DNA from 4 places in the Pantoea sp. Ep11b genome. Region 3 is predicted to be linked to each of the others. Evidence: predicted binding sites of a transcription regulator. Region 3 holds the regulator's gene; each other region holds the start of a gene.
What was found. Region 3 encodes LexA, which represses DNA repair genes until DNA is damaged. Its sites were predicted from a motif close to TNCTGTATGTACATACAGNA; they were not measured.

Region 1 (5,845 bases), 960 kb from region 3:
AAAATCCAGGGACAGGTTACTCACCGTGACCTCACTGACGTTGGTCGTCCACCGTGACGCCTTTAGGCGGTGTGAACGTAAATTTATCCGGGCTGATAGCCCCGTTCTGCTGGCTCTTCAGCTGGTAGTCGCTGCGCTGACCATCCTGTTCAATCGCGCTGAAGCGATTAATGGTGCCGCCAGGCGTAACCTGGATAGTGAACTGCTTCAGATTGCCGTCGCTGTTTTTCGGCGTCAGCTCGAAGTTGTCACCCTGCTGTTTGATGTTGTACTGCTTCCAGTCGTTTGACTGGTTGCGGGCAATCAGCATAAACGGCGTGTTGCTGGTCGCATTCTGCAACAGGCTGACGGTCGCCTGCTCAACAAACGGATTGTAGAACCACAGCGATTTGCCGTCGGAGATGATGATGCTTTCATCTGGTGCAGTGATATGCCAGTTAAACAGGCTGGGACGTTTCACCCACAGTTCGCCTTCGCCATCCTGAACGTTAGCGCCGCTGCTGTCGGTCACTTTTTGCGTGAAGCTGGCATGGAAGCTGCTGACCTTGTTAAGACGCTGTTGCAGGTCACTGGAAGCATCAGCCAGAACGCTGGCTGAAGAAAAGGTGGCCAACAGGCCCAGAGCGATTACGCGTAGTTTCATCTGCTGCAATTCCTTATTTAAACGTTCCCATCGATTACTGCATTAAGCCTGGTCGCCGTTCCGCCATCAGAACAGAGGAAAAAACCGAAAGCTGATTAAAATATGGGGGTTAGCCCCCTGAAAACAATGAGCCAGTCGAAACTGGCTCATTGAATCATGTTTCAAAATATATCGCTTGCTACATATCGTGCGGCGGAGGCGACAGCACTTCACGGTTGCCGTTGTGGCCAGGTGCAGAGACGATACCCTGCGCTTCCATCTGCTCAATGATACGCGCCGCGCGGTTGTAACCGATGCGGAACTGACGCTGAACGCCTGAAATCGACGCCCGGCGTTTATCGATCACAAAGCTGACGGCCTGATCAAACAGCGGATCCAGCTCTTCATCACTGTCCATCCCCCCCGCGCTTTCGCTCTCTTCGCCTGCGGTAATGCTGTCGATATATTGTGGTCGGCCACGGGCTTTCCAGTCCTGCACCACGGCATGCACTTCCTGGTCACGCACAAATGCACCGTGAACGCGAATCGGCAGGGAGGAGTTCGGCGGCATATAGAGCATGTCACCCATGCCCAGCAGAGATTCGGCACCGCCCTGATCGAGAATGGTACGGGAGTCAATTTTGCTGGAGACGGTAAAGGCGATACGCGTCGGGATGTTCGCTTTGATCAACCCGGTAATCACATCCACCGAAGGACGCTGGGTCGCCAGCACAAGGTGGATACCGGCGGCTCGGGCTTTCTGTGCCAGACGCGCAATCAGCTCTTCAACCTTTTTGCCCACGGCCATGATCAGGTCAGCAAACTCATCGACCATCACCACGATGTAAGGCAGTTTTTCCAGCACCGGCGGCGTCATATCCATGCTGTCGCCCGGCTTCCAGAACGGATCGGGAATCGGACGACCCATCGCCTCTGCCTGCTCTACTTTTTCGTTGTAGCCCGCCAGATTACGCACGCCCAGGGCTGACATCAGCTTATAACGACGCTCCATCTCACCCACACTCCAGCGCAGCGCATTGGCCGCATCCTTCATGTCCGTGACGACTTCGGTCAGCAGATGCGGAATGCCTTCATAGACCGACAGCTCCAGCATTTTCGGGTCGATCATGATGAAGCGCACTTCTTCAGGCGTGGCCTTGTAGAGCATGCTGATAATCATAGCGTTGACGCCGACAGACTTACCGGAACCAGTAGTACCGGCGACGAGCAGGTGCGGCATTTTGGCCAGATCGGCGACGACCGGCTGCCCGGCAATATCTTTACCCAGCACCACAGAGAGCGGTGACGGGTTATCGCGGAATTTAGGGCAGTCCAGCACTTCACGCAGGTAGACGGTCTGACGATGTTTGTTCGGCAGTTCCAGACCCACATAAGGTTTTCCGGGGATCACCTCTACCACGCGCACGGCGACGGTGGAGAGTGAACGCGCCAGGTCACGCGACAGATTGGAGATACGCGCGGCTTTCACACCGGGTGCCAGATCCAGCTCGAACCGGGTGATGACCGGGCCGGGCGAGATACCGACGACTTCCGCCTTCACGCGATAATCGCCCAGTCGCGCTTCGACCAGACGGGCAGTCTGCTCCAGCGAGAACATATCCACCGGCTCTTCCTCTGCCGGAGGCGCGGTCAGCAGATCCAGCGAAGGCAGTGGTGTAGAGGGTTTCTCCAGCGGCTGTTCATGACGCATCAGGAACGGGTGAATCAGGCTGTCATGCAGTGACGGCTTCGCTTCTTCAACAGGTTCAGGCGCGGCAGGTGCACCATACGCAGACGAAGACGCAGGCGTCGTATAGTCAGCTGCAGCGGGCGCGACCGGTGCCCGGTAAGCGGGTTCAGCCGGGGCACTGTAAGCGGGTTCAGCCGGGGCACGGTAAACGGGCTCCGCAGGGGCTAAATGGGTCGGCGCAGGCACCTGAGCCGCAGCCTGAGGTTCTGCAACCTCGCTCACCTGCTGCCAGGGCTCATGTGAAACCGCTGGCGCTTCCGGTTCCGGTGTCGCCGCGATAGTAAACAGCGGTTCGGTCGGGCCATCATCCACCAGATCTTTCATCGGTGAAAAATCAAACGCAGAGGCGGTATCGATATTGAGTACCGGCTCTTTCTTCACGTCAGGCTGATAGCGCTGCTGTTGCTGCTCAGCAAACTGACGCGCCAGCGCATCCTGCTGCTGTGCATCCTGCTCCTCTTCCTCATCCTGCTGCCAGCTGGTGCCGTAACGCTGCTGCTGTTCAGACTGGAAGGCCTGGCGCAGTTCAGCCTGCTGCTGCGCCTCTTCAGCCTCAGCAACCGAAGTCTGACTCTCTGCCGGTGCTGATTCACGCTCTTCCGCCCGGGCTTTCTCTTCTGCCATGCGCTGAGACGGCAGCTTGATACCGTACGAAGCCAGTTCGCGGCGGGTAGGCAGTTTGACCGGGTTAGGGCGTGGTAATGCTGGACCGATGCCCTGTTTAACCTGCGGATTAACCGGGGTTTCAGGGGCTAAGTCAAACACAGGCGCAGTTCGTGTGGCCGATGCGGCTGCGGCCGCTGTTGCGGTCGCGGCGGCAGGGACCGCAGTCGCATCCCGCCAGTTGCCCATCCGGGGCTCATCATCGTCATAAGCACTGAACGCTGGCGCGGCGGGTGCCTCGTCCGGCATTTCGAAATGATAAAGCGGCGGAGAGGTTGCCGGAGCAGATGCAGTCTGCGCTGCTGACGGCGCGCGGTAAGGTTCGGGTGCTTCCGCAGCCACTGGCGCAGTGTAAGGTTCGGGTGCGCTCGGTGCAGCCGCTGGAGCACTGTAAGACGCAGGCGCACTCTGCCCGGCGGCAGTCACAGGCTGCGAGGCAGGAATAGCGGCAGCAGGGGCAACCGGGGCTGGTGTGGTTGCCGCAACCGGCGCTGGCGCGGTATCCACAGCCGCAGGCGCAGGTGTGCCCGCAGCAGCCGGAGCGGCGACGGCAGGTGCGACGCCAGCCGCTTCGGTGGTCGCTGCGACGGCGGCGCTGGTTGCTGCGGCGGCTTTCGCCAGCAGCGGATCGGGCTGTGACGCCGCGCGCGGCGCAGAGAGCAGGACATCGTCGTCCTGATCCGCCCCGCTCATCTCAGGCAGATCGGCATATTCACGCGTATCGCGCTCGTCATCCTCTTCCTGCCACGGCTCATCGTGACGTGAGCGGTTACTGGCAAACGTCAGTACGCCCATCACCACGCCACCAATCCGCTCGGCAATGGTAAGCCATGACCAGCCGGTATAGAGCGTGATGCCCGCCGCCCAGACGCAGAGCAGCATCAGCGTGCCGCCCGCCGGGCTGAACCACGGGGCGATGGCATTACTGACCAGACTGCCAATCACGCCGCCGGAGGCGAAGTACCAGATATCATCGGCATTCAGCGCCGCCATACCACAGGTTGTCACCACCAGCGCAAGCACGCCAATTAAGCGAAGTCCGACCGCAAAGTAGTCGAAATAGTCCTGGTTATCGCGCTGCCGGAAAGCAATCCAGCACAGCCCCAGGATAACGGGCGGAATGGCATACGCCATCACACCAAAGATGAAGAGTAAGGTGTCGGCCAGCCAGGCACCGGGGCTGCCGCCGAGATTGTGAATGGGTTCATGCCAGGCCGTCTGCGACCAGCTCGGGTCGGAAGGATTAAAACTGACCAGAGAAACCATCAGGTAGATGGCAAACAGCGCCACCAGAATGAGCATCGCTTCCAGCAGACGGCGTCCACTGCTCAGCGACTGTAACGAAACGTCTTTATCTTCTGTATATTCCTGGCTCAAGAGGACTCTCCAGGTGCCTGTAAAGTAAGAAGCAACAGCGTCGGGCAAGCCCGACGCTGATCCTGTATGAATTCACAGGAGTGTACCGAAATCTCGCAGGTTTTGCACCTGCGCCGCATCAGCGGGTTTTGATCACCAGCCGATTGCTCTGTTTGACCTCTTCCATCACCACATAGGTTCGCGTGTCGTTTACGCCCGGCAGGCGCAGCAGGGTTTCACCCAGCAGCTTACGATAGGCAGACATATCAGGTACGCGCGTTTTCAGCAGGTAGTCGAAATCACCAGAAACGAGGTGACACTCTTGAGTTTCCTCAAGTTTTTGCACCGCGGCGTTAAATTGTTCAAACACATCCGGCGCGCCACGATTCAGAGTAATCTCAACGAATACCAGCAGAGAGGCATCCAGATAGTGCGGGTTCAGCTGCGCAGTATAGCCAAGAATAAATCCCTGACGTTCGAGGCGGCGCACGCGCTCAAGGCATGGCGTAGGCGATAAGCCTACGCGTTTGGAAAGCTCTACGTTTGAAATGCGACCATCTTTCTGAAGTTCGTTCAGAATGTTCCTGTCAATTCTGTCGAGGTCTTTCCCGGGGCGTTTCTTATTGTCTACCATTATTATTGTCTCTCTTAATTCCTTCCCTTTACCTGCCACGCCCTGAAAACGCTCATTGTTCGGGGCATTTCTGAAGTGAGCTAACAGAACCTGTGTGGTGAGACCTATCGATATGACGCATGTTGTCTGTCCACATCATGCGTCATTATCCATATCAGGCTGCTTTTATCCGGCGTTACGTGCAAAACAGGCGAGGAAAACCTGTTTTGTGCCGATAAATGTTATTCACTTCTGATAATGTTTTCGCAAATGCGCAGGCGATTGTCAAAGTAAAATCACCAAATTCAGGACAAGATGCCAGACAGACCGCTGGGTATCTGTTTTTAAATGAGTATTTTTCCACTCCTGCACCGCTTTAACCCGAGTTTTGCCCCCTATTGGCGCATTGGCCAGGCAAAAAGGTCACTCATCGTCTACGCCGTTTGCAGCTATCGTTAACAAAATTGGCTAAGCCTTGTCATTGCCGCCGGATATTCCCTACAATCGCAGGCTATGTCAGCCGAATGAAACTGAGGAACGCATGAGTACGGCCAAACACAGTAAGTTACTCATTCTGGGCTCCGGCCCAGCGGGTTATACCGCAGCCGTTTATGCTGCACGCGCCAACCTGAATCCGGTCTTGATCACGGGTCTGGAGAAAGGCGGACAGCTGACCACCACCACTGAGGTGGAAAACTGGCCGGGCGACCCGCACGATCTGACAGGTCCATCGCTGATGGAGCGTATGCACGAGCATGCCGAAAAATTTAATACTGAGATCATTTTTGATCATATCCACACCGTGGATCTGCAGAACCGTCCGTTCCGCCTGACGGGCGAC
Region 2 (5,845 bases), 1.5 Mb from region 3:
GCCCGGACCGGAGAGCGATCAGGGTTTCGGCGGGGTGATGCCGTCAATCTGCTCGGACTGAGCGCCGGAGCCGGGACGGGCATTACCCAGCAGCGGCTCGTCGCCCAGAATATCGGGCTGCTGTTTCGCGCTGAAGTGACCCCGGCCATCGTAAGCCGGGCCGCTGCTCCAGCGGCCTTCCGGCAGCGGCTTATCCAGCGAGGTGTTCAGGCAGTAATAGGCGTGCTCCTGCGCCTCATGCTCCTGCGGGAAGCTGTTCGGGATCGGCAGCGAGGCGTTCAGGCCACCCATCTCTTCGATGACGGCCAGCCACTGCTGCTGGTGCAGGGTGTCACGGGCGATCAGGAAGGAGAGGAAATCCTTCATGCCCTTATCTTCGGTCATATTGTAGAGCCGGGTCGCCAGCACGCGGCCCGTCGCTTCTGCGGTAACGTTCGCCAGCATGTCGGCGGCCACGTTGCCGGAGGCGTAGATATGGCTCATATCAAACGGCATGCCGTTGGCGTTCACCGGCATCGCCGCCAGTCCCGAGGAGAGGATATGGCGCGGATTCATGCCGCCCAGAATGGCGTTGACCACCGGATCTTTCGCCGACGCTTCCTGATAAGAGAGCGGGGCGCCTTCAAGGTTGAGTGCCACGGCGTAGCCCAGCATTTCGATATGGCTCAGCTCTTCCGTCGCGGTCGAGATCAGCAGATCGCGGATCCGGACATCGCCGCGAGCGCCCATCGCCTGGAAAAAATATTGCATCGCTACACGAATCTCACCCTCGACGCCGCCGATGGCCTGCTGAAGCAGCATGGCAAACTCAGGATCGGGCTTTTCTACACGAACCGGGAATTGAAGTTTTGATGAATGATGAAACATGATTATTTTCCTCGTCTGTGTTTGCAGGGGATGCAGAAAAAGCCTGGACACAGATAACGGATAAATAAAGCGGAACGAGAGCAATTAACCGGGATTGATGGTGAAATAATCGGCAAAAAAGCGTTTAAGCGGAGCGATATATGGCTGACTGGGTGGCCTCAGATCGGTGCTGAGAAGGGGCAGGCGTTGCGCAGGGCAGAAATAAAAAAGCCCCAAAAAATGGGGCCGATTCCGGTCGGGAAATGCATCCATGCTAATTCGCGTTCCCTCATAACAGACACAGGTTATCAGCTGTCGCTGGTCACCGACGCGCGCTGCAGAACATGCTCAAGCGCCTGACGGTAGATATCCTGTTTCATCACATCACGCTCGCTCTCCAGGTGGTTTATCAGGCCCAGCACGAGATCTTTATCGGAGACGTGGGCTTTTGCGCGAGCAAGTTCGGCATGGACGGCAGTAATCACCTGCTGTTCCGTGCTCAGCGCGGTACCAGAGTTCATGAAGTAATCAGAAATCTGAGACTCTGTATTCATCGTTGTTTGCATGGTCAGGCCTCATAAGAAATTGGGGGAGATTGCGGTCCGCTTAGCGGCTGACGCAAAAAAAATTGCATCTGAAGGTGGAAATCCACAACACCTTCAGATGCGGTGCAATGCACCTTTCGTTACAAGTGATTTAATATCACGAGGTAAAGTTATACAAGAATGGCAAACTTGTACAATAAAATTTGACAAAAAGGCACTGGTCGGTGGTGTATTTTAAATGCACCTTTAATTTGATGCTGGCGTTATTGCCACGAAGCCATAAAATACAAGGCGTTAGGTTTTGCTTACGGCAGTGGGGTGGGTTCACAGCCTGACGATGAAAAATGTCTTCCTGCTACAGCAGGGAGCTGAATCGCCCGTCTGAGTGCGGTCATCAGCAAAACCTGTACAGGTTTCAGCGCGGAAAATGTGCAGCGTCACGTCGGGCTGTCGCCATATTGTCCGTCGGAGAAGTGACACAGCATAATTCACTTCACACCGCCGGTTCAGACAGCTAAGGTTGACCCCTTATCCATTACAAGGAAATGATCATGGTCCACGACTATTTCGCGATCCCCGCTGCGGGTATCACCCAGGAACAACATAAACGCGCGGTCGCTGTCGCGGCGGCGCTCTCTGTCGCAAAAGAGTCCGTCAGCGCCTCGACCTCCGCAACCGGTTCGAAGGCCTCCTGGGATCTGCAGGCTGTGGCGAATGAAATAGCGAATCTGGCTGATGCGATTCAGGATGCGCTGGAAAGCGACAGCGGGGTATAAAGCCGGAGGTGCACCAGAGAGGGTGGCCGCCAGCCGGAGCAGCGTTCAGCCGCGTCGATAAAATCCGGCAGGCGGGCGCTGCCGGAAGGGCATTTATTCCATGCCGGGAGGCTCATACTTAATATACTGCCGCAGGGCATCATGGATGGCCTGATTATTCCCTTCCTCCAGCCCGCGCTCAGCATATTCCTTTGCCAGTGCCGCCAGCACATCGTCAAATTTCCCTTTGTAGTTGAGATTATTCAGCGCGATTTGCTGGCCCAGTATCGCTTTTAATACCGTGGTCTCCACCGTTAACTGCGCTACCGTCTCTTCCAGCTTTCTGATGCGATCGTCGTCTGCCATAACTCCTCCATGCCTGAAAAAAAGCAGAATAACCCGCTCACCGGTCATATTCAAACGCCAGACCGGACCAGACAGCGGATGTCAGATTTTCCTTAAGTCAGAATAATTCACGGCGTAATTTATAAGTGGCATTACTGTAAGCCGATGACGGAAATATTTCACTGCTGCGCTGAAAGTAACCCGTTTTTGTTTACTATCCCGGCAATGAAAAAAGGGCGATAAAAAAAAGTGCTGGGCCATCAGACGTTTTACTTAAAAAAGGGCCATATCACTTGATTAAAAGGGGGAATAGCTATTACTGTAATTATATACAGTAATCTGAAAAAGGAGTGAAATTGTGGAATTCATTAAACCTGCGGACATTCGCGCTATCCTGCCTTTGCCGCTCTATATCGAACGTGTCCCCTGTGGCTTTCCTTCTCCGGCACAGGATTATGTTGAACAGCGCATCGATCTGAATGCGCTGATGGTTCAGCATCCCAGCGCCACCTATTTTGTCCGCGTCAGCGGCGAGTCGATGATTGAGGCGGGCATTAACGATGGCGATATGCTGGTGGTCGACAGTTCCCTTACTGCCGCCCACGGCGATATTGTGGTCGCCGCCGTCGACGGAGAGTTCACCGTTAAGCGTCTTCAGCTTCACCCCTGCCTGCAACTGATGCCCATGAATACCAAATTCAAACCGATCGCTATCCGCACTGAAGATGTGCTGGAGGTGTTTGGTGTCGTCACCTTTGTGATTAAAGCGACGCATTAACACAGTGCGTATGGCTTAACTGAAAGCTGCTGACCTGCCGATGAGCATGACATTAACACAGGCTCACCGGCAGGGCTGTCTGTCCGACAGCGGGTCAGGGGGCGTACATAACCGGATCAGGTCGTGAACTGACCAATCCATGGACTGCTGGCTTCCTGCGACCAGAGCTGCAGCAACTGCTCTCTGAATTTCTCAGCGGCCGGACTGAGGGCGGTTTCCCGCCGCTGCACCAGCCCCAGCGTGCGCCGGATAACTGGCTCAACCAGTGGACGGCTGACCAGAATGTGATGCTCATTCACGGGCATCGCCAGATTCGGCACCACCGCCACACCCAGGCCTGCTTCCACCATGCCCAGTGAGGTGGAGAGATGTCTGACCTCATAAAACCAGTCTGGCTTAAACGCGACACTCTCCAGCGCCTCATCGATCAGGGACCGGTTTCCGCTGGATCGCCGCACCCCAATCAGCCTTAAACCTGCCAGATCATCCCACATGACCAGCGGTTTCTGCGCCAGCGGATGATCGCGACGACAGGCCAGAACAAAGGGTTCATTTACGAGAGGAGTAAAATCGATATTGGGATGTGTGATGTTAATCATATTTATGCCGAAATCTGCATCGCCATTTAGCACCGCTTCGAGACAGTCGCTGGCGCTGTGCTCAAGGATCCGGATACGAATGTGGGGATAGCGATTGTTATAATCTTTGATCGCAGCGGGCAGAAAGTAAAATGCGGCCGTAGGCAGACAGGAGAGGGTAACCAGACCGCGCTGGTGGGTTGCCATTTCGCGGATATTCAGAATAGAACTTTCATATAAGTCGATTAAATTCTTTGCTTTAGGCAAAAACTCCCGGCCAACAGCGGTCAGTTTTATATTTCGTGTCGATCGCTCAAATAATATTATCCCGAGACTTTCTTCGAGTTTTTTTATTCTGCGTGTTAATGCAGGTTGTGAAATGTGAAGAAAATTAGATGCGCGTGTAAAACATCCGATTTCTGCAACCTTAACAAATGCCTGAATGCCCTGAAGTTCGTGCTGCATTAATGCCGAAATCCTGTGGTGATTATGATGCAATTACCCTAACGCACCCTTTATTAATACGCAAAGCGTATTAATGCTGTGAATTTTGACATTAGCGTTAATAACCGCGCTATGGAATCTTGTTGCGGCTGTCATCATCATAAGAAATGAGAAAACAACATGCTGAAAATTCCTTGCGTATTAATGCGTGGCGGTACCTCAAAAGGCCCCGTTATTCTGGCCAGCGACCTGCCGGTTAATACTGCGGCGCGCGATGCGGTGCTACTGGGGCTGATGGGCGCAGGTCATGAACTTGAAATTGATGGGATTGGTGGGGGAAGCCCGCAGACCAGCAAAGTTGCCATCGTCAGCCCGTCGACCAGCCCGGACGCCGATGTCGACTATCTGTTCGTCCAGGTCATGGTCAACGAGCGACGCGTGGATACCACCCCTAACTGCGGCAACATGCTCTGTGCAGTGGGACCTTTCGCTATTGAAAAGGGGCTCGTCCGCGCAACCGGGCCTGTCACCATGGTGCGTATTCGTAACCTCAACACCGGCACACTGGTTGACGCAGAAGTGCAGACGCCGGAGGGGGTTGTGCGTTATGAAGGCGACACGCACATCGATGGTGTGCCGGGCACCGCGGCTCCGCTGGCGCTGACATTCCTGAATTCAGCTGGCTGTAAAACCGGTCAGCTGCTGCCAACCGGCAACGTCATCGATCGTATCGATGGCACAGAGGTAACCTGCATTGATATGGCGATGCCGATGGTGCTTATCGATGCGGCACAGCTGGGAAAATCGGGTGATGAAAGACCGGCTGAACTGGAGGCTGACCGCGCATTTATGACGCGTCTGGAGCATCTCCGCCGTCAGGCTGGCAGGGCGATGGGATTGGGTGATGTTTCAGATAAAGTGATCCCTAAACCCGTGCTGCTGAGCAGACCCCGCGCTGGCGGCACGATTAATGTTCGTTACTTTATGCCGCACGCCTGCCACCGATCGCTGGCAATTACCGGTTCCATTGGTATTGCGACGGCCACCCGAATTAAAGGCTCAGTGGCGTGGAAAATTATTTCAGGCCAGCCTGAAATCGCCTCTGCCCCTGTGATTAATATCGAGCATCCCGGCGGGAAAATTTCCGTTTCTCTCACCAACGACAGCAATGAAATTGAAAAGACACGGGCCGCCGTTATCAGGACCTGCCGGAAACTTTTTGAAGGCGAGGTTTGTGTGCCGGACGTGGTCATCTCCGAAGCTGTTTAATTCTGTCACGCGATTAAAAGAAAAAGGCTTAGCTCATGCGGGCTGCAACTCTCTGGACCCTGAAATAATATCGAGGACGTTATGACTAAAACGAAAAACAAGGAAAACAACGCTGCGAGCGAGGTTAACGCTGGGGCGTATATTCGTATTATTCTGGCACTGGCTTTATCCGGACTGGCTGAACTGGCCTCTCTTTTCTTTATTCAGCCACTGCTTCCGGTGCTGGCTATTGAATATGAGGTGCCTGTCAGCCAGGTCAGTATTATTCTCTCCGCCGAAACGGCA
Region 3 (5,845 bases):
GGGGCGATAGTGCATCGCCCCGCCCCGGACCGCCTGAATAACGCGCTTAGAAGTTGAAGCCCAGCTGTACCATTGCGCCCCAGGTGTTGTTCGCGCCCACCGATCCGGCCAGATCCAGATGGACGGCTTTGTTAAACGGCGAGAGACCAAAACCGGCGGTAGCGACATTCTCATCGTTGGACCGCATATCCGCACGATAACCGGCACGCAGCTGCAGCCAGTCGAGAACGCGGTACTCCGCACCCACAGCCGCATACTGGCTGCTGCCCTGGCTTTTAAAGCGTTTCGTCTCCGTCAGATCCACATCGCCCGTCACGGTAAACGGCCCCTTATCCCAGGCCAGGCCGGTAGTGACCAGCGGGCGAATCTGATAGGTGTCGCGATAACCGTTGACCTCGCGGGTCTGCAGATCGCGCGACACCAGGTTCTGACCGGTGACGCCCAGCGTCCAGTTCTCCGCAAAGGTCGTCGCCAGACCGGCATCGACGTTAAACCCGGTATCCGTGCTGCGATACTGGCTGTTGTTGATGTCGTTCTTGTCGTAGTTATAGATGCTGGCGGTGTAGTTATAGAGCCAGGTTTTCTGCACTTTCGGCGTAACGCCCACCGACACCGGCTGACCGGCGATGGTGAACTCATGCGCGACCGCCACACCATAATCGGTGACGAGGGCCGCTAAACCATTGGCGCTGGAGCGAAGGTTGTTCTGGTCGCCCTGACGCGGCAGTATCGTGCCGTTAGCCACGCCGCGCAGATAGTCGATATCACCCTGCTCGACATTAGCGCGAACGTGCGCCGTACCGTAGGCTTTGGTGATAAACGCGAAAGGCAGCGTCTCATTCGGCACCGTCACGGCGACGGCAACACCCGCCGAGCCATTGGCTTTATCACCGCGCAAATCGCTCAGCCTGTTGGCCACATCACCAGAGGCAGCACGCAGTTCAGGATAGCCACGGAAATAGTCTGCCGGCGTAAAGTTACCCAGCACTGAGCGGTAACGATCCACGGTCGCGGTAATATCATCGACCTTGTTAATCAGGTCATCTTTGTCAGTGACCTGAACACCGGCTGACGGAAAAATAATGCTGACGTTATCGTCGGTTTTAGCACGCGTCATCAATGCCGGGTTTGCCAGCACCGCAGATCCATACAGAGAAGAAGCGACGCCGGTGCCACCCATGGCGTCATTACGTGCATCGTACCAGGTCCCTGCCGCCATGGCGGAAGAAGAAAGGAAAAGCGCGGTCGCCGCAGCGGAGTACTTCAGCGCCGGACGTTGAGCGGATTTTTTCACCATTTGCCTGCCATCACCTGAAATTGTCATTAACACATTCAATGACTGAATAATTTGTTAGCCGTATTGTGAATGCTGGCTAACGCGTCGTTGCTGTGAATTCAAAGGAAACAGTGCCTTAATTCAAGTGATTGGACGTTTTCCAACCAAAAATTTGTTGTGATTGTTCAGACCGAGCCGGGGAATTACCAAAAATACCAGCCGTTGCTTAAGTCTTTCTGAACATTACTTCTTAACTCCGTGAGATGCAAAGCAAATTGCCCCTGAAATCCTCTGACGGTCGATTCGGAATGGATCTGATTTGTCCTCACTAAGGTTAAAAAAGCGGGCTGAAACGCTGAATATGCTGTTTTAACAGGCAATTAATGCTGTTTTTTTAAGCCAGAAGCCACTTCAGCACCCCGCCGCCAATTGTGATAAAATAACATCACTCATCCAGCGGAGAATTTTCATGACAACCATGACGTCGCAGCAAATTTTGACCCAGGCCGAAAAAATGTGCCTGCAACGCGGTGTGCGTCTGACGTCGCAGCGCGCTGAAGTGCTGCGCCTGATGGCCGAACAGCCTGGCTCTATCAGCGCCTACGATCTGCTGGACCAGTTGCGGGTCAGTGAACCTCAGGCCAAACCGCCCACGGTCTATCGGGCGCTCGATTTCCTGCTGGAGCAGGGCTTCATCCATCGGGTGGAGTCCAACAATAGCTATGTTATGTGCCACCATTTTGAAGCCCCGGCGCATACCTCGGTGATGCTGGTCTGCGATCGCTGTGCTGCCGTCTCGGAAAAACAGGCGCAGGGCGTGGAGACCATAATTGCGACGCTGGCGGGCGAAGCGCAGTTTGCTCTGCGCCATAGCGTGATCGAGGCGCATGGGTTATGTGAAAACTGTGCGGAAGTGGCGGCCTGTACGCATCATGATAGCTGCGAACATGATCATCAGGAGGAGGGAAAAAAACGGGGAAAACGGGGATAGGCTGTAACGCCTGAAAGCGGTTCCGGTGAAGGCTCACCGGAACAGGGGCTCGATTACCAGCGATGATCTTTGTTGTGGGTTTCCCAGTCTGTTACTTCGCGCTCTGCTTCATCTTTCGCATAGCCGTAACGCTCCTGAATTTTGCCCACCAGCTGGTCGCGTTTGCCTTCGATCACCTGCATATCGTCGTCGGTCAGCTTGCCCCATTTCTCTTTCATCTTGCCTTTGAACTGCTTCCAGTTGCCGCTCGCTTCGTCTTTATTCATGGCAGACCTCCAATCCTCGGGGTTTAATTATCTGGCTACTCGCCATAACTTCGATACAAATCGCTGCTTAACAGCGCCGTATAGAGTTAATTGTAGTCGCCATATTCAAGAATGAAGAATAATACAGAATAATCTGTACCCTTCTGCCAGCCTGGCTGAATCAGGCTTCAAACCAGCTGTTCTGACGCCAGTGCCTGCGCCAGATGAGCCAGAGCGTCAGGCCACGCAGCGCCAGAAAAACGGTTACCGCCAGCCACAGTCCATGATTACCCAGCAGCGGAACGCTCAGCAGCGTCAGGAAGTAGCCTGCGGCGGCCATTACCATGCTGTTACGCATCTCGCGACCGCGTGTGGCACCGATAAACATGCCATCCAGCAGGTAACACCAGACGCCCGCCAGCGGCATGATGACCTGCCAGACCAGGTAGCGATCGGCGGTCTGTTGCAGCGACGTCAGCGAGGTCAACAGCGTCACGATCTGCGGACCGGCGATCGCATAGACCAGCGAGAAGAACAGCGCGACGGCCACCGCCTGACGACAGGCGGAGTGCCAGACACGCAGCAGTTTACGGCCATCTTTAGCGCCATGCGCCTCTCCCGCAAATGCCTCTACCGCATAGGCGAAGCCATCGAGTGCGTAGGCGGTGAAGGTAATGAACATCAGTAAGACGGCGTTAACAGCGACCACATCGGGGCCGAGCCGTGCGCCCAGTACGGTCAGCGAGGCGAAACAGAGCTGCAGCATCAGGGATCGTAGCATGATATCCCGGTTGAGGCGCAGCAGCCGGGCACTGTCACCGCGCCAGCTCTGTTTCAGCAGGGCTGGCGTGATGCCGTGCAGTTTCAGCACCCGCCAGACCATGATGCTGCCAACGCCCAGCGTGATGTACTCAGCCAGCGCCGTGGCGGTGGCCGCCCCCGCGACACCCCAGTGCAGACCCATGACCAGCCAGAGATCGAGCACGATATTCACCAGATTTCCCACCACCAGCAGGATCACCGGCGCACGCGCATACTGTACGCCCAGCAGCCAGCCCAGGATCACCAGATTTGCCAGCGTGGCAGGTGCGCTGAGCCAGCGGATTTGGATAAACCGCGCAGCCTGCGCCAGGACCTCGGGACTGCCACCGATCAGCTGCGTTGCCAGCTGAATAATCGGATAGCGTAAGACGATAAACAGCACACCGGCCAGCAGCGCAATGATCAGCGGCTGGACCAGCGCCCGCGCCAGCGCCGTTTTGTCGCCCGCACCCAGCGCCTGCGCCGTGAGACCGGTGGTACTCATCCGCAAAAAAAGCAGCAGCATAAAGAGGAAACTGGTGACGGTGGTCCCGACCGCGACCCCGCCAAGATAGACAGGGCTGTCGAGATGACCAATAACTGCGGTATCGACCACGCCCAGCAGGGGCACGGTGATATTTGAAAGGATCATCGGCAGCGCAAGCCGCCAGAGATTTTTATCGGTTGCCGTGATAAAGCGCATTCGCCGTTCCGTGCTCAGTGTCGCTGCGCAGACAGGGCAGCGACAAAATTAGGGCAGACAGAATAGCATCAGAGCGGGCGAATGCACGCGGGCAGAAAAATCAGAGCCATTCGCCGTTGCGAACCACGCCCACGGCCAGACCTTCAATAGTCAGCGACTGCGCACGGGTATCAACCACGATCGGGTCAAATTCACTGTTTTCAGGCAGCAGATGCACGATAGCGCCCTGCTTTTTCCAGCGCTTCACCGTGACTTCATCATCGATGCGCGCCACGACGACCTGACCATTACGCACATCCTGGGTCTTATGCACCGCGAGCAGATCGCCATCCATAATCCCGATATCTTTCATCGACATTCCGCTGACGCGCAGCAGGAAGTCAGCCGACGGCTTAAACAGGCCCGGATCCACCTTGTAGTGGGTTTCGATATGTTCCTGCGCCATGATCGGTTCACCGGCAGCAACCCGGCCAATCAGCGGTAAGCCTTCTGAGGCTTCTTCTTCCATCAACAGACGGATGCCGCGCGAAGCACCGGACACGATCTCGATGACGCCTTTACGCGCCAGCGCTTTCAGATGCTCTTCTGCCGCATTCGGCGAACGGAATCCCAGCTGCGCGGCAATCTCGGCACGCGTAGGCGGCATGCCCGTTGAAGTAATATGGTCGCGAATCAGGTCATAGACCTGCTGCTGCCTGCTGGTTAATGCTTTCATCCCGCCCCCTGGTTGTTTATACAGTCGCTGTGAGTATATACAGGTATTGGTGAAATGGAAACCGATTGTCCCGCAAAACGCGGCTTCCGACGCGATATGGAACGCTTATCGCAAATGTGTCCAGAGCAGCGCGATCCAGACAAACAGAGCCAGTAGAATGCTGATCAGCACCGCGGCCGATCCCATATCTTTTGCCCGACCAGCCAGCGGATGATGCTCCTGACCGATGCGATCGACTACCGCTTCAATGGCACTGTTAAGGATTTCGACAATGACCACCAGCACCACGGACCCAATCATGAGGATACGTGAGACTACATCCACATCCAGCCAGCAGGCGATAATAATGGCAACCAGCGCGGCCAGCGCCTCCTGGCGAAATGCCGCTTCATGCTGCCAGGCGGCACGCAGCCCCTGCCATGAGTAACCTGCGGCTTTAACTATTCTGATAAGTCCGGTGGCGTTATTTGCCATGATGGGGGAACCCTTTCATCGTATTGACGTCAATGTCTGGGCTGCGTGCAATTCGCACCACCACAGATCTTCGCTGCACTTTCTGGTATGCTTGCGGCGCTTTGCTAACAAGAGGCTTCATGTTGTCTATGTCAGGTTGGCGTAAACTCTATTACAAACTGCTTAACTTACCACTGTCGTTTTTGGTAAAAAGTAAGGCCATTCCGGCCGATCCCGTGTCAGAACATGGTCTGGATCCGACCCGGCCTATTATGTATGTTTTGCCTTACGATTCGAAGGCCGACTTACTGACTTTGCGCGCCCAGTGTCTGCGGCATCATCTGCCCGATCCGCTCTCTCCGCTGGAGATTGACGGCGCGCTGCTGCCGCGTCACGTCTTTATTCACGATGGTCCGCGCGTTTTCCCCTATTTTGTGCCCAGCGTCGAATCCGTGAAAATCTTTCACGACTACCTCGATCTGCATCGAAACAATCCCACGCTGGATATTCAGATGCTGCCAGTCACCGTGATGTTTGGCCGCGCGCCGGGACGTGAAGTTCAGGGCGAGCCAACGCCCCATCTGCGGGTCCTGAACGGGGTACAGAAATTCTTTGCCGTCATCTGGCACGGACGCGACAGTTTTGTCCGCTTCTCGCCGAC
Region 4 (5,845 bases), 880 kb from region 3:
AAGCTGGTCGAGCAGGCGCTGCCCGTCGCCTGATTCAGTAACCGGCGGCGCGAATCCGCTGCTCTGCTGCGTCCAGCGAGTCACACTCACCGCTGGCGCGCAGACAGCAGGCAAGCTGCAGTCTCAGCGACGCAGGCACCGGACGCTGCTGGTTCAGCACCTCTTCGATCCAGCGCGCGGTCACCGCCGCCGATTTATCGGCCGGCAGCTCCACGGCCACCTCCGGCTGACGCTCCACCCACACTTCCGCTTCCGCACCTGCGCCCTGGATCATGCTGATGGCCGGGCAGCGCAGCGGATTAGCATAGACTTCCCCTTCGGTGCCGTTAAGTAACAGCGCGGGGGCATCAATGTCGCTGAAGAATTTCGCCACGCGCGGCACATATTCCGGATGCGAGACGCTCGACAGACGCAGCGCCGCACGCTCCGCAAACGGGGTCGCCAGTTTTGCCAGCGTATGCGCACTGTTGCGCACCCCCATCCGCCAGCGCAGCGAGAGCTGTTTCGCCATCGGCGGGCAGAGGTGATCGATGGTGATAAAGGCCAGCCCCTGCTCCAGTTTCGCCTGCGCTGCCGCCGCCGTCGTCACCGGGGCGATCCCCAGCGCCGCAAAGACCGCTTCGCTGGTGATTCGCGTTGCATCGTCGCTGACGCCGTGCACCAGCACCGGAAACCCGAGTTTCGCCAGCAGCAGCGCCAGCAGCGGCGTCAGGTTGCCCTGTCGGCGCGCGCCGTTGTAGCTGGGAATGACAATCGGCATCGGCCGGTTTTCCGGCGCCCGCAGCGACATCATCTGCGCCTGCATCGCCTGGTAAAAGCCGCGCATCTCCGCTTCGCCTTCGCCTTTAATGCGCAGCGCAATCAAAATAGCGCCCAGCTCCAGGTCCGGCACGTCGCCCGCCAGCATCGCGCTATAGAGCGCCACAGCAGTATCAAAGTCGATGTCGCGGGCATGATTTTTACCGCGGCCCACCTCTTTAATAATTTTATTCAGTTCCATCTCTCGCTTCCGGTTAAGTGCGCTCAGCGCCGCGTGGGGCGTCGTTTACGCACGGTATTTTTTGGCACCACACTGGCCGGTATCGCGGCCGGCTCCGGCGTTGCCGGCTGCTCAATCGGAAAGACCGGCAGCGCGGCTAACAACCGGCTGCCGTAGGGTTTGCTCAGCAACCGGCGATCATAAATCACGATCTCGCCGTAGCATTGATGGCTGCGGATCAGGCGTCCGACCTGCTGGATCAGGGTAAATGAGGCGCTGGGTAAGCTCTGCACCTCAAACGGATAGCGCTTCAGGCTCTTCAGCCACTCGCCTTCGGTCAAAATTACCGGACTGTCCACCGGGGGAAAAGCGATTTTATGGATATGTACCTGACTCAGCAGATCGCCTTTCAGATCCAGCCCTTCCGCAAAGGACTGCAGGCCAATCAGAATGCTGGTTTCTCCCCCGGCGACGCGCTGACGGTGCAGCTCGACCAGGCGGCTGCGCGGCTGATCGCCCTGCACCAGCATCGAGAGCCGCAGATCGGTCAGGCAGGCGACAAACTGCTGCATCGCCCGGTTGCTGGCAAACAGCACCAGCACCCCTTTATGCTTTTTCTCTGCCATCTGCTGGCGGAAGAAGGCGGCCATCTCGGCGATATGTTCGGCTTCATGGCTCATCAGCGGCTCATAGCGCATCTGCGGGATCACCAGCCTGCCCTGCTCTACGTGATTAAACGGGGAGTCCAGCGCCACAAAACGGTCGCCCGCCTTTTCGCTGAGGCCCGACATCTCCTGCAACCGGTTAAAACTGTTGAGCGAACGCAGCGTGGCGGATGTGACCACGACATGGGCGATTTTGCGCCACAGCATCTTCTCCAGCTGGTCGCTGACGCGGATACCGGCGCAGTGAAACAGCAGATGCGCCTGGCCTTCGCGCAGTTCGCGGGTGATCCATTTCGACACCGGCGCACCGGAGGCTTTCTCCATCGACGCCAGCCGCCACAGCTTACTGACGGATTCGAACCAGCCATACTGACGGTTGAGCTGCAGCAGATTACGATGCAGCCGCACCATATCCACCTTACCCGTCTGCTCGCTCAGCGCATTGATCAGCCCTTCGCTCAGGCCACGCAGCGCGTCGCTGAGTTTGAACAGCCGGGCGCAGAGATCGAGCAGCTCCTGCGGCAGCGCGCCCAGCACGAAGCGGAACTCCCCCGGCTGGTTATGCGGCGGCAGCAAGGGGTTCAGCGCCTGGGCGGTAAGCGTCATCAGTTCGCGCAGCTCGTCGCAGTGGGCTTTCAGCCGCTCCGGGTTGGCCAGCGGCGGCGGGGATTTGGGCCGCATCTGCGTCATAATGCTCTCCACCAGCTTCACGAAGAGGTCGAGCTGCAGGCTGCTCCAGCCGGGGGTGATATCGGCGCTTATCTCCAGCGCATCGCGGGCCACCTCGGGCAGATGATGTCCTTCATCCAGCACCAGCATCAGATTTTTAGCGGGCGGCAGCACCGACTCATTTTCCATTGCCGCCATCACCAGCGCATGGTTCGCCACCACCACATCCACCTGCTCGATCTCGCGCCGCGCCACGAAAAACGGGCATTCGCGATACCAGCGGCAGTGGGCACCGAGGCAGCTCGCTTTGTCGGTCGAGAGCCGCTGCCACAGGCTGTCGCTGACGTTTTCGTCGCTGTGGTCGCGCAGGCCATCCCACTGATAGCGATCCAGCGATTTCTGCAGCCGGCCACACTGGGTCTGCTCCTCTTTGGTGCTGCTGACGGCGTCATCGTCCAGCCAGAGCAGCAGATCGCCCTGCTGGTCATCATCTGCTGCCAGCGCGGCCAGATTGCGCGGACAGACGTAGCGCCGGCGACCAAAGGCGGCGGTAAAAGTCAGGTCAGGGATAATTTTTTTCAGCAGCGGCAGATCTTTGGTGAAGATCTGATCCTGCAGCGCCACGTTAGCGGTGCTGATGACCAGCCGCTTCTCTTGGGCGCGGCTGGCCGCAATGCCCGGGATCAGGTAAGAGAGGGTTTTTCCCACGCCAGTCGGCGCTTCAATCGCCAGATGGCGCGCGTCGTCACCTGACAGGCATTTCGCCACTTCGGCGATCATCTGCCGCTGCGGCGCACGCGGAATGAAGTCAGGCACCTGCTGCTGAAGCGCTTTATACCACTCCGCTATCTGGCTTTTTATTGCGGCTGTCAGGGCCATGATTAGCGTTACCACACCGGAAAAAATGGCCTGTATTTTTACACAGTATCCTGGCGGCGTCAGCTTTCGGGCCGGATTTTTCGTGCGCCGTCGGAAATTTCAGCGGAAGTCAGGGAGCCGCAGCGCGCTCCCGCCGTGCTATGTCAGTACTTTATACATCAGGGTAGTAGCGTCCAGCACGCCCGCGGTGGATTCCGCATAAAACGGAATCGATCCCGCCACCTGCCAGCCCAGCGAGCGATAGAGATCGCTGGCCACATCGCCGCTGCGGGTGTCGAGCACCAGCAGCGTTTTGCCCTCTGCGCGCGCCTGCTGTTCGGCACGCTGCATCAGCGCCCGGGCAATGCCCTGACGGCGCGCCTGCGGATGCACCAGCAGTTTGCTGACCTCCGCCCGGTGGCAGCCATTCGGCATGGCACTGTGGTTTATCATCACCGTCCCCAGGAGGGTCTCCTGCTGACGGGCGACGAATAGCTGACTCTCTCCGGCGGCCAGGGCGGGAATGCGCTGCTGCCAGAAGTGCCGGATCGCCTGCTGGTCAGCGGCATCCGTGAAACCGACGCTGGCACCCTCCGCCACGCACGCCTGCAGGAGCGCACTGAGGTCACTGAGCTGCTGCTGCGCCTGCGTGGCGCTGAAGCGGGTGTAATCGATCATGGTCTGGCCACCACCAGCAGATAACGAGCCCCGTCGGTGAGGTGCGCCTCAAAGGCGGATTTTCCCGTCAGGTGAAACCGCAGGCAGTCACCGGGCTGCAGCGTCCACTGCTGCAGCCCCATCGAGATGGTCAGGCCGCCCTCGCGCAGCCAGATATGCTGCTCCAGTCCCTGAACGGGCGGCGTGTCATAATCGATCCGCGCGCCGGGCCGTAACTTGCCCTCTACCAGTTCGCATCTAAAATAGAGGGCAGGCGGTGAAACATTGCGGCGGACAAATCCGCTGGCGGCATCCTGCCACACCGGCTGCTGTTCCGCTCTGACCAGCAGAGTGGACTCCTCCTCGACTTCACTCAGCAGACGCGACATCGTGAGTCCATAAGCCGCACACAGCCGGTTAAGCAGTGCCGCCGTGGGGCTGGTCTCGCTTCGCTCAATGCGCGATAATGACGCGCGGCTGATGCCCGTGGCGACAGAAAGTTCATCTAATGACCAGCCGCGTTGCAGTCGTAATTCTGACAGCCTCACCGCCAGTCGCTGCTCAGTATTCAGCTCCGACATGGGTTATTCTCATATGTGGGAAACATTCTCATATTTGAGATGTAGCCTGGAAATGCCGTATCAGTCAAGTTGTACATAGCGAAATGTATTGTACAACTTAAATTGCTTCGTTATGGTAATTGCACTCAGACCAATCGAAAGAGGATTTTATGACCTTATACAGTATCGGTGACGTCGCCGAGCGCTGTGGCATAAACCCAGTCACCTTACGCGCCTGGCAGCGTCGTTATGGCTTACTGAAGCCGCAGCGCACCGAAGGCGGACATCGTCAGTTTGATGAAGAAGATGTTCAGCGCATTGAAGAGATTATGCGCTGGATTGAAAGCGGCGTGCCCGTCGGCAAGGTCAAGGCACTGCTGGAAGGTGGCGATGTGGATGCGCATGATGGCTGGACGACATTACAGGATGAGCTCATCAGCGTCCTGCGTCACGTCAGGCCCGCTAAACTTCGTAACAAAATTGCCGCGATTGGCCGCGAACATCCGATTGATGCGCTGATCGACCACGTTTTTATGCCGGTGCGCCAGAAGCTGAGTCTGGACCAGAACACCGCCCGCACCATGTGCAGTCTGCTGGATGGGTTACTGATTGACTATGTGGCCTTCTGCCTGACCGGCAGCCGCAAAAAGTCAGGCAAAGATGCGCTGATAATCGGCTGGGGTATCGAAGATCGGACCCGTATCTGGCTGGAAGGGTGGCGTCTCTCCCAGCACGGCTGGCGGATTGATGTGCTGGCTGAACCGCTGGATGTGCCGCGTCCTGAACTCTTTCCTGGCATGAATATGTTTGTCTTTACCGGTAAAAAACTGACCCGACGCCAGCAGGAACAGCTGACACACTGGCAGGAACAGGGTTACGCTGTACGTCTGCACGAACCTGCCTGATAACAAAAACGCACGCCGGGCGCTTTGCCTGCTGCCTTGCGCGCGCTATTATCCCCGCCTCACTGTTCACAAGCTCAGGTTTTAACCATGAATGTCAAAAAAGCCTTTTTCGCCACGCTCTTTTTTATCATGGCCGTCGGCGGCACCAGCGGTCTGATGCTGGTGGGATACTCCCTTATCGTTCATTCACGCTAAGCCAGCGTTGCAGGCGTTCAAACAGACGATCGCTGACGATAGCCAGCAGCGCCACCAGCAGCGCCCCCTGAATCACGTAGGCCGTGTTAAACCCGCTTAACCCGATAATCACCGGTGAGCCGAGACTTTTGGCCCCCACCGTCGAGGCGATGGCCGCGGTTCCGATGTTAATGATCACCGACGTGCGTATACCGGCGATGATCACCGGCGCAGCCAGCGCCAGTTCAACCTGCCACAACCGCTGCCAGGCACTCATCCCGACCCCGGTTGCGATCTCCCGGCTGCTCTCCGGTACACTGTCAATGCCCGCCAGCGTGCCCTGTAAAATCGGCAGCAGGCCATAGAGCAGCAGTGCCA

Region 1: a site for LexA is predicted at 4,473-4,492, ahead of AB1748_RS07870 (DNA translocase FtsK 4TM domain-containing protein). Genes of this name have one in related genera too.
Region 2: a site for LexA is predicted at 2,809-2,828, ahead of umuD (translesion error-prone DNA polymerase V autoproteolytic subunit). Genes of this name have one in related genera too.
Region 4: a site for LexA is predicted at 3,221-3,240, ahead of dinG (ATP-dependent DNA helicase DinG). Genes of this name have one in related genera too.

The regions. Positions count from the first base shown of each region.
Region 1 is NZ_CP160631.1:1,672,202-1,678,046, reverse strand. Features, by position in the region: gene AB1748_RS07880 (replication-associated recombination protein A) at 1-24, opposite strand, end outside; gene lolA (outer membrane lipoprotein chaperone LolA) at 32-643, opposite strand; gene AB1748_RS07870 (DNA translocase FtsK 4TM domain-containing protein) at 822-4,412, opposite strand; gene lrp (leucine-responsive transcriptional regulator Lrp) at 4,531-5,025, opposite strand; gene trxB (thioredoxin-disulfide reductase) at 5,546-5,845, shown strand, end outside.
Region 2 is NZ_CP160631.1:2,181,225-2,187,069, forward strand. Features, by position in the region: gene AB1748_RS10365 (manganese catalase family protein) at 19-867, opposite strand; gene AB1748_RS10370 (biofilm development regulator YmgB/AriR family protein) at 1,155-1,412, opposite strand; gene AB1748_RS10375 (hypothetical protein) at 1,943-2,167, shown strand; gene AB1748_RS10380 (hypothetical protein) at 2,261-2,512, opposite strand; gene umuD (translesion error-prone DNA polymerase V autoproteolytic subunit) at 2,850-3,269, shown strand; gene AB1748_RS10390 (LysR family transcriptional regulator) at 3,386-4,312, opposite strand; gene AB1748_RS10395 (4-oxalomesaconate tautomerase) at 4,472-5,560, shown strand; gene AB1748_RS10400 (MFS transporter) at 5,642-5,845, shown strand, end outside.
Region 3 is NZ_CP160631.1:708,457-714,301, reverse strand. Features, by position in the region: gene AB1748_RS03295 (conjugal transfer protein TraF) at 47-1,297, opposite strand; gene zur (zinc uptake transcriptional repressor Zur) at 1,746-2,267, shown strand; gene AB1748_RS03285 (CsbD family protein) at 2,321-2,533, opposite strand; gene dinF (MATE family efflux transporter DinF) at 2,694-4,016, opposite strand; gene lexA (transcriptional repressor LexA) at 4,117-4,731, opposite strand; gene AB1748_RS03270 (diacylglycerol kinase) at 4,837-5,205, opposite strand; gene plsB (glycerol-3-phosphate 1-O-acyltransferase PlsB) at 5,334-5,845, shown strand, end outside.
Region 4 is NZ_CP160631.1:1,592,815-1,598,659, reverse strand. Features, by position in the region: gene AB1748_RS07515 (M20 aminoacylase family protein) at 1-33, shown strand, start outside; gene ybiB (DNA-binding protein YbiB) at 35-1,000, opposite strand; gene dinG (ATP-dependent DNA helicase DinG) at 1,024-3,192, opposite strand; gene AB1748_RS07500 (N-acetyltransferase family protein) at 3,331-3,849, opposite strand; gene AB1748_RS07495 (XRE family transcriptional regulator) at 3,846-4,409, opposite strand; gene AB1748_RS07490 (MerR family transcriptional regulator) at 4,559-5,293, shown strand; gene AB1748_RS07485 (hypothetical protein) at 5,381-5,488, shown strand; gene AB1748_RS07480 (ABC transporter permease) at 5,469-5,845, opposite strand, start outside.